One region of the Photobacterium piscicola genome, then DNA from elsewhere that is predicted to be linked to it. Evidence: predicted binding sites of a transcription regulator. Region 1 holds the regulator's gene; each other region holds the start of a gene.
What was found. The regulator CRP, encoded in region 1, controls carbon source genes, mostly activating them, when cyclic AMP is high. The targets are predictions, from matches to a motif close to TGTGANNNNNNTCACA.
Positions count from the first base shown of each region.

Region 2: the regulator CRP is predicted to act here: its motif matches at 2,116-2,131, upstream of ACJZU6_RS13490 (NupC/NupG family nucleoside CNT transporter).
Region 3: the regulator CRP is predicted to act here: its motif matches at 1,844-1,859, upstream of rppH (RNA pyrophosphohydrolase).

Region 1 is NZ_CP175534.1:595,978-600,271, reverse strand. It holds gene ACJZU6_RS02860 (phosphoribulokinase) at 1-454, shown strand, start outside; gene ACJZU6_RS02855 (OsmC family protein) at 556-960, opposite strand; gene crp (cAMP-activated global transcriptional regulator CRP) at 1,343-1,975, shown strand; gene ACJZU6_RS02845 (hypothetical protein) at 2,155-2,349, shown strand; gene ACJZU6_RS02840 (DUF1338 domain-containing protein) at 2,400-3,194, opposite strand; gene astD (succinylglutamate-semialdehyde dehydrogenase) at 3,235-4,294, opposite strand, start outside.
Region 2 is NZ_CP175534.1:2,852,095-2,856,388, reverse strand. It holds gene prfC (peptide chain release factor 3) at 1-1,087, opposite strand, end outside; gene ACJZU6_RS13495 (TatD family hydrolase) at 1,189-2,058, shown strand; gene ACJZU6_RS13490 (NupC/NupG family nucleoside CNT transporter) at 2,277-3,569, shown strand; gene deoC (deoxyribose-phosphate aldolase) at 4,173-4,294, shown strand, end outside.
Region 3 is NZ_CP175534.1:2,908,891-2,913,184, reverse strand. It holds gene ACJZU6_RS13750 (sigma-54-dependent transcriptional regulator) at 1-577, shown strand, start outside; gene mutH (DNA mismatch repair endonuclease MutH) at 601-1,281, opposite strand; gene rppH (RNA pyrophosphohydrolase) at 2,012-2,533, shown strand; gene ptsP (phosphoenolpyruvate--protein phosphotransferase) at 2,578-4,294, shown strand, end outside.

The DNA of each region.
Region 1 (4,294 bases):
TGAAACCAATGTCGCTCAGCATGTTGATTTACTGATTGGGATGGTGCCCATTGTAAACTTAGAGTGGATTCAAAAGATCATTCGCGACACTCGCGACCGCGGTCATTCAAGAGAAGCGGTGATGGAATCAATTGTGCGCTCAATGGATGACTATCTTAATTACATCACACCCCAATTTTCTCGCACCCATATTAATTTTCAACGAGTCCCTACCGTTGATACGTCAAACCCTGTCAGTGCGAAAGGTATTCCAAGTTTAGATGAAAGCTTTGTCGTGATCCGGTTTCGTGGCTTAAAAAATGTCGACTTTCCACATTTATTGGCGATGATTCAAGGCTCATTTATGTCACGCCACAATACCCTTGTGGTTCCTGGTGGGAAAATGAGTTTTGCGATGGAACTGATTATGCGACCGTTGCTTGAACAACTCATTGAAAATGGAAAAATAGCGTAAGCATTATTTCTTGTATGATACTCAGAAGTAAGTATCAGACGTAGCTCTCACTACTCGTTGATAAACGGTTACTGATATCAGCAACCGTCATCGTCATCGAGTTACGCCACAACAATCTCATAGCTGTGACTCATTTCAACACCTTTACCTAGCATCAAACAAACTGAGCAATATTTTTCAAGCGAGTCAGCCACCACCTTACTCACTAGTGCATCATTTAAATCATGGCCAGTAACAACAAAGTGTAAATTGGCATGAGTGAAAATTCGTGGCGCTTGTTCACGACGTTCGGCGAAGATATTCACTTCACAAGCCGTGATCTGCTGTTGTAAATCTTGTAAACCACTAACAACATCCACAGAGCTACATCCCCCGGCAGCCATTAATACCAACTCCATTGGACTTGGCCCTTTTTCACCACCGTTACCATCTAAAACGACACTATGGCCCGATGCTGATTGGCCAACAAACGTCATGTTTTCTACCCATTTTACACGTGACTGCATTTTTATATCCTTGAGCTATATTATTTAAAATTTGATCTTATTTTTGTTGATAATTCCATCGATGTAAACGTTATTTATTTTGTTTAATGCTAATTGTGTTGCATATTTCTATTGCTAGAATTGGAGAGCAAAATCACTTTGAAACGGTGCTTTTGGTAACTAAGTCACAACGATGTGATCATGTGCACACTTATCTCTCATAAATGAGCGGGTCATCGAGATCAATATCAAGAAAAAGCCCCAAAAAAAGGATACACTCTAAACCAGTTTAAGTTAGCTCGCAGCCCATCAGCTGAGTGAATAACTCTGCCAACGCACAGTTTTGTCGAGTTATCTTTACAGAACATATTGTTGGGCAACATATGCAGAGGAAGTTAGTAATATGGTTCCAGGTAAACCGCAAACAGATCCAACTTTAGAGTGGTTTCTTTCCCATTGTCACATTCACAAATATCCATCAAAGAGCACGTTAATTCACGCAGGTGAAAAAGCAGAGACTTTGTACTACATCGTGAAGGGTTCTGTTGCTGTATTAATCAAGGATGAAGAAGGTAAGGAGATGATCCTTTCTTACCTAAACCAGGGCGACTTTATTGGTGAACTCGGCTTGTTCGAAGAAGACCAAGAACGTACAGCTTGGGTTCGCGCAAAAAGCCCTTGTGAAGTTGCAGAAATTTCATTTAAAAAATTCCGTCAATTAATTCAAGTTAACCCAGATATTCTAATGCGTCTATCTGCTCAAATGGCATGTCGTCTACAAGTGACAAGTCAAAAAGTGGGTGATCTTGCGTTCCTTGATGTTACAGGTCGTATTGCACAGACATTACTGAATCTTGCAAAACAACCTGATGCAATGACACACCCTGATGGCATGCAAATTAAGATCACTCGTCAAGAAATTGGTCAGATCGTAGGTTGTTCTCGCGAAACAGTCGGCCGTATTCTTAAAATGCTAGAAGAGCAAAATCTTATTTCTGCTCATGGCAAGACTATTGTGGTTTACGGTACACGCTAATTATTTTAGTCATACCAAAATCACCGATGAAACCGCAGCTTATGCCTGCGGTTTTTTTTTATCACTCCCCAGATGATCACCGTAAAACAATCATTGAACACTCAGGCATTAGTGTTAAATTTTAACTTGTAATAACATCTATTTATGCTACATTTTGCTCACAAATGGATTTTAAATCGATGATGGTCAATATGGATATTGAACGCTTTTCAGTTAACAGTTACACCACGGTACCTGGGATATTAACTAGTCAGCCAACAACCATTGAAATGACAGGGTTTAGTGATAGTCGCTGTTATCTCGAACAACAAACCGGATTACGTCGCTGCCCTGCAGATGAATCAGGTGTTTGGGCTTCACCACTGGATAACTAACCCTTCAACAACAGTGCTTATGCGCTAAGCACTGTTTATTTGGCTTACAATTAACGATCTGTACTTTCAAAAATTTTATTCGCCGAAGCAACCACAAACCCTGAATATAACTCACCATTCGCTTGGGGATGGCGTTTTGCAAATTCATAAAATCCACCAGGGATGTTATGAATACCATCTCGAAAACTGACCCCCACCTTGTCAGCCATGGTTGCTGATTGTTCCAACATCACCTCAGCATTACCTTTTATTTCCCCGCCCGCTTGATTAATAACAAACTGGTTATGGCGCAATAAATGATTAACCTCTTCAAGATTAGAGAACTGTTCTAATTGATTAATACTCACCGTAAAATGGTTAGCGCCAAAACCGTGTGCCGCAACCCACGCTGCATATTCACTTTCAGCCGCTAAAAATTGATAGGTCGCAAAGTCAAGTTGCCATGGACGGCCACGATAAATAAAATCAGGTTGGCGAAAATAATCATCATCAACCTGATCAAGCAAGGCTCGTATCGTATGTTGTAATTCAGCCGAGCACCCCGCTAATTGTAATTCGCTAATAAAGACTTTTGGCAACACCGGGTTTGCATGAATAAAGGATTCGGCATACAGCTTTTTGGCACTAAAATGATATTTTGCTTGCGGTTGGTAACCCAAAGCAATAAATGGCGCAGCCAGTACGGCTAAGCCACACTTCGGTAACCCAAAGCTGCGCAATGCAATATGATCATTAAGTAATGCTGTGTCCTCGGTTAACAACTGCTGTATTTGCACCGCTGAAGGGCATAAGCGGTGACTATAATCGTGCCATAAACCATCAAAAAGTTGGGTAATAGATTCCATAATCAGCCTGCCTATTGAAAGCATTATCACTCATTAAACCTTAGCTCAAGCTTACTCCTGGCGCTAATTGAGACGGTAATTGCACATCATCCCCTTCAACAGACGCCATAGGATAAGCACAATAGTCCGCAGCATAATAAGCACTTGGGCGAAGATTTCCTGATGCGCCTGGGCCACCAAAAGGTGCATCACCACTCGCTCCCGTTAAGGGTCGGTTTCGATTCACAATACCAGCACGAATATGTTCAATAAAATAGAGCCATTGTTGCTCATCGGTTGAAATGAGCCCTGCCGCTAAGCCATAGCGAGTTTGATTGGCACTGACTACCGCTTGAGTAAAATCAACATAACGACTAACGTGTAATAGTGGTCCAAAATATTCTTCATCCGCAAGTTCAGTAATAGCACTAACATCGATAATCGCAGGCGTCACAATTGCGCCTTGTCCCCGCGTTGCCGTTAATAAAGCAACGCCACCAGCATCCAAAAGTTGTTGTTGATGCAATATGATGTGATCCGCCGCCACAGCAGAAATTAATGGCCCCATAAACGGTGCAGGGGTTGCAAAGGGATCACCCACCAGCAATTGTGAAGCGACCGTCACTAAACGGGCTAACAGAGCATCGCCAGCTTTTCCTGTGGCGATATATAATCGCCGTGCACAAGTACAACGCTGTCCAGCACTTAAAAAAGCCGATTGAATGATGGTATATACCGCCGCATCAATGTCACCATACTCTTGGCCGATCACTAATGGATTATTACCTCCCATCTCTAAAGCCAACATAGTTTGCGGTTGCCCCGCAAATTGTTGATGTAACAAATGCCCCGTTTGCGCACTCCCGGTAAACAATACTCCAGCCACTCCCGTTGCCATGGCTAACGCCGCTCCCGTTGTACGTCCACCTTGTACTAAATTAATCACCCCATCAGCAATACCCGCTTGTTGCCATAATTCACACATTCGTTGAGCGGTATTAGGTGTCAGTTCTGAGGGTTTAAATACCACGGTGTTACCCGCTAACAATGCTGGAATAATATGGCCATTAGGTAAGTGTGCGGGGAAGTTATATGGTCCAAATACCGCCATCCCCCCCAAA
Region 2 (4,294 bases), 890 kb from region 1:
CACCCGCATAAGCGACTTCAGCACGTGAACGGTCACCCGCCATAAAGGTTACGGCATCAGAAATGCTGACGTTTTTACCAGTACGAACATGGTTCATCTTCATACCTTGGTCGTAAGTACCTGACACAATACGCATAAATGCAATACGGTCACGGTGTTTAGGATCCATATTTGCTTGGATTTTAAACACAAAGCCTGAGAATTTCTCTTCCGTTGCTTCAACTTCACGGGTATTGGCTTGGCGAGGTAATGGTGCTGGAGCCCATTCAGTTAAGCCGTCAAGCATATGGTCAACACCAAAGTTACCCAGTGCAGTACCAAAGAATACGGGTGTTAGTTCACCGGCTAAAAAGAGTTCACGATCAAATTCATTTGATGCGCCAATAACTAACTCTAGTTCTTCACGTAAGTTAGCCGCAAGGTCGCTACCAATTTCAACGTCTAGCTCAGGATTCTCTAACCCTTTGATGATACGTTGTTCTTGAATAGTGTGGCCTTGACCTGTGCTATAAAGAATCGTTTCATCACGGTGAATATGGTAAACACCTTTGAATTCTTTACCACAACCAATCGGCCATGAAATTGGCGCACATGCCATACCTAATTCAACTTCAACCTCATCAAGCAATTCCATTGGATCACGTGTTTCACGGTCCAATTTGTTCATGAAGGTAACAATAGGAGTGTCACGTAGACGGGTTACTTCCATTAACTTACGAGTACGATCTTCGACACCTTTCGCGGCATCGATAACCATTAGACAAGAGTCAACCGCAGTTAGGGTACGGTAAGTATCTTCTGAGAAGTCTTCGTGTCCAGGAGTATCAAGTAAGTTAACTAAACAAGCATTGTAAGGAAACTGCATCACTGATGTAGTTACCGAGATACCACGTTCTTTTTCCATCTCCATCCAGTCAGATTTTGCATGCTGGTTAGAGCCACGACCTTTTACGGTGCCCGCTTTTTGGATCGCGTTTCCGAACAACAATACTTTTTCAGTAATGGTGGTTTTACCCGCATCGGGGTGGGAGATAATAGCGAAAGTACGACGTTTCGATACTTCGCCTTGAAACAGTGTTTGCGACATTAGCATGTTCTTTTTGAATGGAGTGCGTTATTCACTATTGTCGCTGATTTTATCCTTATACTCAATCTAGCCGCAGCGAGAATTACTCACAAAGGTAAATAATGACCCGTTTGATGGTTAATTCACGGCATAATATGCATCACCTTCTTAATATAGAGACTCAAATTATGGCAGTAACCACCAAACAACCGGTTGTGATAGATAGCCATTGTCATTTTGACTTTGCACCATTTGCAGCCGATCCCGCTCAAGCATGGACACAAGCACAGCAAGCGGGAGTGAAAGCGTTGGTTATTCCAACGGTCGGTAGCAGTAATTGGCACACGGTTGCAACCCTATGTCAGCAATTTTCAGGCTTATATTATGGATTAGGTATTCACCCTTTTTTTAGTCATCAACATACAGCAAATGTGGTGGCTGAATTAGCGTGTCTGCTCACTAGCGCCAAGAATGATGAGCAGTGTGTGGCAGTGGGAGAGTGTGGGTTAGATTTTGCTGTGGCGAACGTTAATCGAGACCAACAATTACAATGGTTACAAGCGCAACTTCAATTAGCCAATGAGCATGATTTACCTGTGATACTACATTGCCGTAAAGCCTTTGCTGAATTGGTTACATTATTGCGTCAGCAGCCACCTAAAATGGGCGGTGTTTATCACGGATTTAGTGGCAGTTACCAACAGGCAACGCAGCTTGTTGATCTCGGTATCAAAATTGGGGTTGGTGGTACTATTACTTATAGTCGCGCTCAAAAAACCCGCGCTACTATAGCGAAATTACCATTATCAGCACTGTTATTAGAGACAGATGCCCCTGATATGCCAGTGTCAGGCTATCAAGGTCAGCCAAATCGACCTGAGCGTTTAGTCGATATTGTTACAACATTGGCGGATATAAGAGGTGACACCTATGCACAAATAGCACAAGCAACAACCTTAACATGTACTGAATTATTTCAAATAAAGGTGTGATTTTGCTGCCAAAGCCAAACGTTTGCGTTGATCGCAAGGCTCTTTAAATAAGGGTTATGTGATACGAGTCACAATAGCTGATTATGGTACATCAAATTTCCTCATAAACTGTGATCTTTGCATTACATCATCAGGAACTCCATGAGTATAATGCGCCGACTCTATAAAAGAGCCTAACTGTCAATACGCCAAAACTTAACTATAGGATTCCATAAATCATGAGCCTGCTAATGAGCCTAGTTGGGATGGTGGTACTGCTATTACTTGCCGTACTTCTATCTGATAACCGTAAAGCGATCAACTTACGTACTGTTGGTGGTGCATTTGCTATCCAATTTCTTTTAGGTGCCTTTGTTCTTTATGTGCCTGTAGGCCGTGATGTGCTGTATGGCATGTCGCAAGCAGTAGCTAACGTTATTGGTTATGGTAATGACGGTATTAACTTCTTATTTGGTGGCTTAACATCAAACAAGATGTTTGAATTATTTGGCGGTGGTGGTTTTGTCTTCGCATTACGCGTACTGCCTGTTATCGTCTTCTTCTCTGCACTTATCAGTGTGTTGTACTACATCGGCGTTATGCAAATTGTTATCAATGTACTAGGTGGCGGTTTACGTAAAGTTCTTGGCACTTCTCATGCAGAATCAATGTCTGCAACAGCTAATATTTTTGTAGGTCAAACGGAAGCACCATTGGTTATTCGTCCGTTCGTACCTAAGATGACTCAGTCTGAGCTGTTTGCGGTAATGTGTGGTGGTTTGGCGTCAGTAGCTGGTGGTGTACTTGCAGGTTACGCACAAATGGGTGTGCCTCTAGAATACTTGATTGCCGCTTCATTTATGGCAGCCCCTGGTGGTTTACTGTTTGCTAAAATCATTAAGCCTGAAACTGAGCAGCCTATTGAGCAGATTGCGGGTAACGATGAAGATGAAAGTGAAGAAAAACCCGCTAACATTATTGATGCAGCAGCAGCAGGTGCATCATCTGGTATGCAACTAGCGCTAAACGTAGGCGCAATGTTACTTGCATTCATCGGTCTAATTGCACTAATTAACGGTATGCTTGGTGGTATCGGTGGTTGGTTCGGTATGCCTGAACTAACACTAGAACTGATTCTAGGTTACGTATTCTCACCACTTGCATTCCTTATTGGTGTGCCATGGGGTGAAGCACAAGTTGCTGGTTCATTCATCGGTCAGAAGATTGTTGTTAACGAATTCGTTGCTTACCTAAACTTTGCCCCTTACCTAAAAGATGTAGCTGATGGCGGCATGTTAGTAGCACAAACTGGTGCTGAAATGTCTGATAAGACTAAAGCTATCATCTCATTTGCATTGTGTGGTTTCGCAAACCTATCTTCAGTAGCAATTCTACTGGGTGGTTTAGGTGGTCTAGCTCCAACGCGTCGTGCTGAAATCGCTCGCTTTGGTATGAAGGCTGTTGCGGCAGGTACATTATCTAACCTAATGTCAGCAACAATTGCAGGTTTATTTATTACACTAGCATCATAGTTATAAATAAAGACTAACCTCAGATAAGAAACGCCATGGCTGATGCTGTGGCGTTTTTTTTATTCGTCAAAAGTCATGAAATTTAAGTTTGGTTTAATGTAATAAAATCGATTGCGTTCCCCTTTCTTAATTTTCACTCTGTTATTATTCTCTTATAGAAACAGTATCGCGGTTGTAATTGATAACGTTATTGCTGTTATTTGCATCACCAATAACTGTTATGCAAAAAACGGCTTTTTTTATGTTTAAGTTGCATGAGTTGCGAAAACACTTTTTATTTCAGTAAACATATTATCCACCACAGGAAACACGAGATTAATGGTCGAGTCGTGGTTGAGTTGATATTATAAGTGAAGTAAAACCTTAACTGGTTAAGGCGACTTAATCTTGTCTGGGGTAAGTTTACGCGGTGAAAAGGATAGCAACTAGAAGGGGTTTATTCTCTTCTGGGTCTTCAAGGAATAACGTCCGCTCATAGATGACAATGGCAATGAATGCTGTTGCACCGCAGTGAAGTAAATGAGGTCACTGCTGAATTCATATCGAGTATTCAGGTAGTAATATTAATACTACCGCGATCAAACATTACGACTGGAGAAAGTCATGAGCGATTTAAAAGCTGCAGCACTACGTGCATTAAAATTAATGGACCTTACAACATTAAATGAAGACGACACTGACGAAAAAGTGATCGCGCTATGTAAGAATGCAAAAACAGTTGTTGG
Region 3 (4,294 bases), 830 kb from region 1:
GAGTTACTACGACCCTGATGGTAATGCGATTGCCGTTGATATGCGGGTTATCTCAGTAACACATCACTCGCTTGATAATCTGGTGACATTAGCGACGTTACGACGTGAGTTATATTTCCGCTTAAATGTCGTTTCTATTACTGTGCCGCCGCTACGTGAGCGCAGTGATGATATTATTTTCTTGGCTGAGTTTTTATTATTAAAATATGCACGTCAATATAACAGCGTCGCTAAATACTTATCTGAACAGGCGCAAGCGATGTTATTACAATATCCATGGCCGGGTAATGTGCAGGAGCTTATTTGCCAAATAAAGCGGGCAGTATTGCTTGCGGAAAATAAATGCATTGAAGCGGATCAGTTAGATATTCCTCGCGTAATTGACGATAAATTAAGTTTAAAAAAAGTGCGTGAAGAATCTGAGCGAAATGCATTATTAACCGTATTAGAAAATAATAAAGGGCAGATATCAGCAGCGGCACGTGAACTTGGTGTCTCACGTGCGACGATGTATCGTTTATTAAATAAGCATCAATTAATTCCACCACCGCGGTGTTTTCGTCAAAGTCACGCCTGATTAATCTATTGGAATCAATATGACTAAATAAAATGCCGTTGCAGCAATTGCGCGGTAAATTGTTTTTTTAAGTAGAAGCCACGCGGTAAGGTTTTAATCGGTTGACCATTTGCGCCATAAGCTTCGGTGAGGACTTTACTGTTGGCGGCTTTTGGGCGTAATTGCAGTACTTCACCATGACGGGCGGTGATGGTTTCTACTTGCCCTAACACGATCATATCCATTAACTCTTCCCAATCTTGCTGTAGTTGTGCTTCTTCTTCGGCACTCGGACTCCACAGTAATGCTGAACCAACATGGCGATCTTCAAGTGGAATATCCCGCTCTCCTTCGACGGGGACCCACAATACCCGTGCCAGTTTTTGTCTGATATGACTGCTGTGCCATTGTAAGCCTTGCACTCCAATCAAAGGGGCAACACAAACAAACGTTGTCTCAAGTGGCTTCCCCTGATAACTGATCGGTATGGTTTTTAGTTCTATGCCGAGCTCAATAAAATCGGGAACCGGTTTACTGCCCGCCGTTGCACCGAGGTGCCATTCTAATAATTGACCAACCCAACCTTTATCACGTTTAAGATCCGGAGGGGGAATGATGCCCGCGATTGCGGCTAATTCACCAAGAGTCATGCCAGCCAATTGTTGGGCTCGATTGAGTAATTCAGCTTCTGTTTTTGGCGTTGAACGGATGATTTTTATATTCATAAAGTGTCGTGATAGTCAGTTATATTCAATTTTTTATCGCAATTAATACTATCATATTCGTATGGGTTGGTGGATGAGGATCGGTGTTGATCATTGGTAGTGAATGTTGATTGTGGTTGATCATTGCTGCTGAATAGGCGTTGTAGCAGGGGTTGAGGCTTTTATCTTTGATGACAGGTCGATGTTATTTAATACGAAGTTTAAAATAAAAAGATATCCACAGCTTTTTTTTTGAAAATATTTCATAATAGTATAACTGAGTATTTATACAGTAATAAGTTGTAAAAATAACCATTATGATGCGGTGTTGTTCACAGTGAGGAGGCGGTAATTGTGGGTAACGTCATTATTGGTTGATATTTAACCGATCGTTTTTTGGTGATGTGAAAGTTGTCTTTATTTTATTTTATTATAGAGGTGAATTGGTTTTATATTGATGTTTTTAATGATAAAAATAAAAATTAATTCAATTATAGTGATGCGTGACTAAGGTGTCGTTTGTTACTAAAATCGGCTTTTTTTAGGTTTCTGCACAAATCTATCCACAGAAAGAGTGAATAAATGTGGGACATGTCTCATTTGGCTGTCTGTAAAGTAATCAGTGTGCAAAGTTATCCAGAATCTGGTTTTTATTGTGTAAAACTCGGCGATATTGATGAATGTTTGTTTACCGATCACGTCTACTATGAAAAAATCACTATTAATAGATATTTATACTTGAGGTCGTCCAGTGATTGATGGCGATGGATACCGCCCTAATGTAGGGATCGTTATCTGCAATGGCCATGGCCAGGTATTTTGGGCTCGACGATATGGACAACATTCTTGGCAATTTCCGCAAGGTGGCATTGATGAAGGTGAAACCCCTGAGCAAGCTATGTACCGTGAATTGTATGAAGAAGTAGGATTAACCAAAAAAGATGTCAGGATAATTGCGTCAAGCCGACACTGGTTACGTTATAAATTACCGAAGCGTCTTGTGCGGTGGGATTCAAAACCTGTTTGTATCGGTCAAAAGCAAAAGTGGTTTTTGCTGAGTTTGGAATGCGATGAGTCCAAGGTCAATATGCAGCGTGGTGTAACACCTGAGTTTGATGGTTGGCGCTGGGTAAGTTATTGGTACCCAGTAAGGCAAGTTGTCTCTTTTAAGCGTGACGTATATCGTCGAGCATTAAAGGAGTTTGCAGCTGTTGCAATGCCATTTAAAGAATGGAAAGAACGTAAATTTAAGCGCATTAAAAAACGTAATTAGCAAGTCGAGGTTATTGGCTCACAGGGAACAATTAAAGGCTCGTTATGCTGACACAGCTAAGAGAAATTGTTGACAAGGTTGTCAGCGCCCACACATTGATTGATGCATTGGATCAATTAGTTTCCAATACTACTTTGGTAATGAAAACCGATTGTTGTTCGGTGTACATTGCCGATCATCAGCGTCAGGTTTATACCCTGATGGCGACACAGGGATTGAATAAATCTCGACGACGCATTAGCTTACGCTTTGATCAAGGATTAGTAGGATTAGTGGGTCAACGAGCTGAGCCATTAAATGTTGCAGATGCTCGAGTACATCCCCGCTTTAAACATTTACCAGGGATCGGAGAGGAATCTTTTCGATCTTTTTTTGGTACTCCCATTATTCATCAACGCCAAGTTCTCGGCGTTATTGTTGTCCAGCAGCGCGAGCAACGTGAATTTACCGAAAGTGAAGAGTCTTTTTTAGTTACGCTAGCAGCTCAGTTGGCGGGTATTTTAGCGCATGCGAAAGCACAAGGGATGTGGTTTGAAAAAGGCCACCGATTGCACCTCACGGGATCAGCTGCATCAACTGGGGTCGCGATTGCCAAAGCATGGTGGGATGACACACAGCCATTATTAGAGCATGTGGCGCCAGCATCATGTTTAGACTGCCATGCTGAACAAGAACGCTTAACCATTGCGATAGATTCTGCGGGTAAAGAATTTCGACGGTTGCGAAAGCGGTTTGATAGCGACTTACAAAAAGAAACTCTCGCCATTTTTGACTTATTTAGTCACCTGCTTAATGATCCTTTGTTACGTAAGGATCTTAAACATCATATAGCTGGAGGGGATCAAGCCGAATGGGCTGTACGGCAAGTGGTTGAAACATATTCAAACCGTTTTGCTAACATGAAAGATCTTTACCTTAAAGAGCGCGCGCGTGATATTCGTGAGTTAGGACAAAGGCTATTATATTTTTTATGTGATGATAAGCCTAATGAACAACAATGGGATGAACCGATTGTCTTGTTGACTCGTGAATTAACGGCGGCAATGTTAGCCACTGTACCTGCTGGAAAACTAGCAGCAGTGGTTGCTCAAGAAGGCGCGGCTAACTCTCATGCCGCCATTTTATCGCGAGCATTAGGTATTCCGACCATCATGGGAGTCGATTTTACACCTCAAACTGTACACAACAATTTGGTGGTGGTTGATGGTTATCGTGGCGATTTACTGGTTAACCCTAATCGGCATGTGTTGGCTGAGTATCGTCGTTTATTGCGTGAAGATGATGAGCTTGAAAAGATCGTTGAATGCGATCAACAGCAACATGCAGTAACCAAAGATCAGCAGCGGATCATGGTACATATTAATGCCGGATTAAGTGCTGATTCACATTTAGCATTAAACAAAGGCATTGATGGGGTGGGTTTATACCGCACTGAAGTGCCGTTTTTGCTACAACGCAGTTTTCCTTCCGAAGAAGAACAAATTAACCAGTATCGTGCAATTTTGCACACTTACCCCGATCAACCCGTGGTGATGCGAACATTAGATATTGGTGGCGATAAACCATTACCTTATTTATCCATTGAAGAAGATAACCCGTTTCTTGGTTGGCGTGGCATTCGGTTTACGCTTGATCATCCTGAAATATTTATGATTCAAGTACGTGCCATGCTGCGAGCTAGTATTGGGCTGACTAATTTAGATATTTTATTGCCGATGATTTCGGGGATAAATGAACTCGATGATGCTAAAGCCATAATTG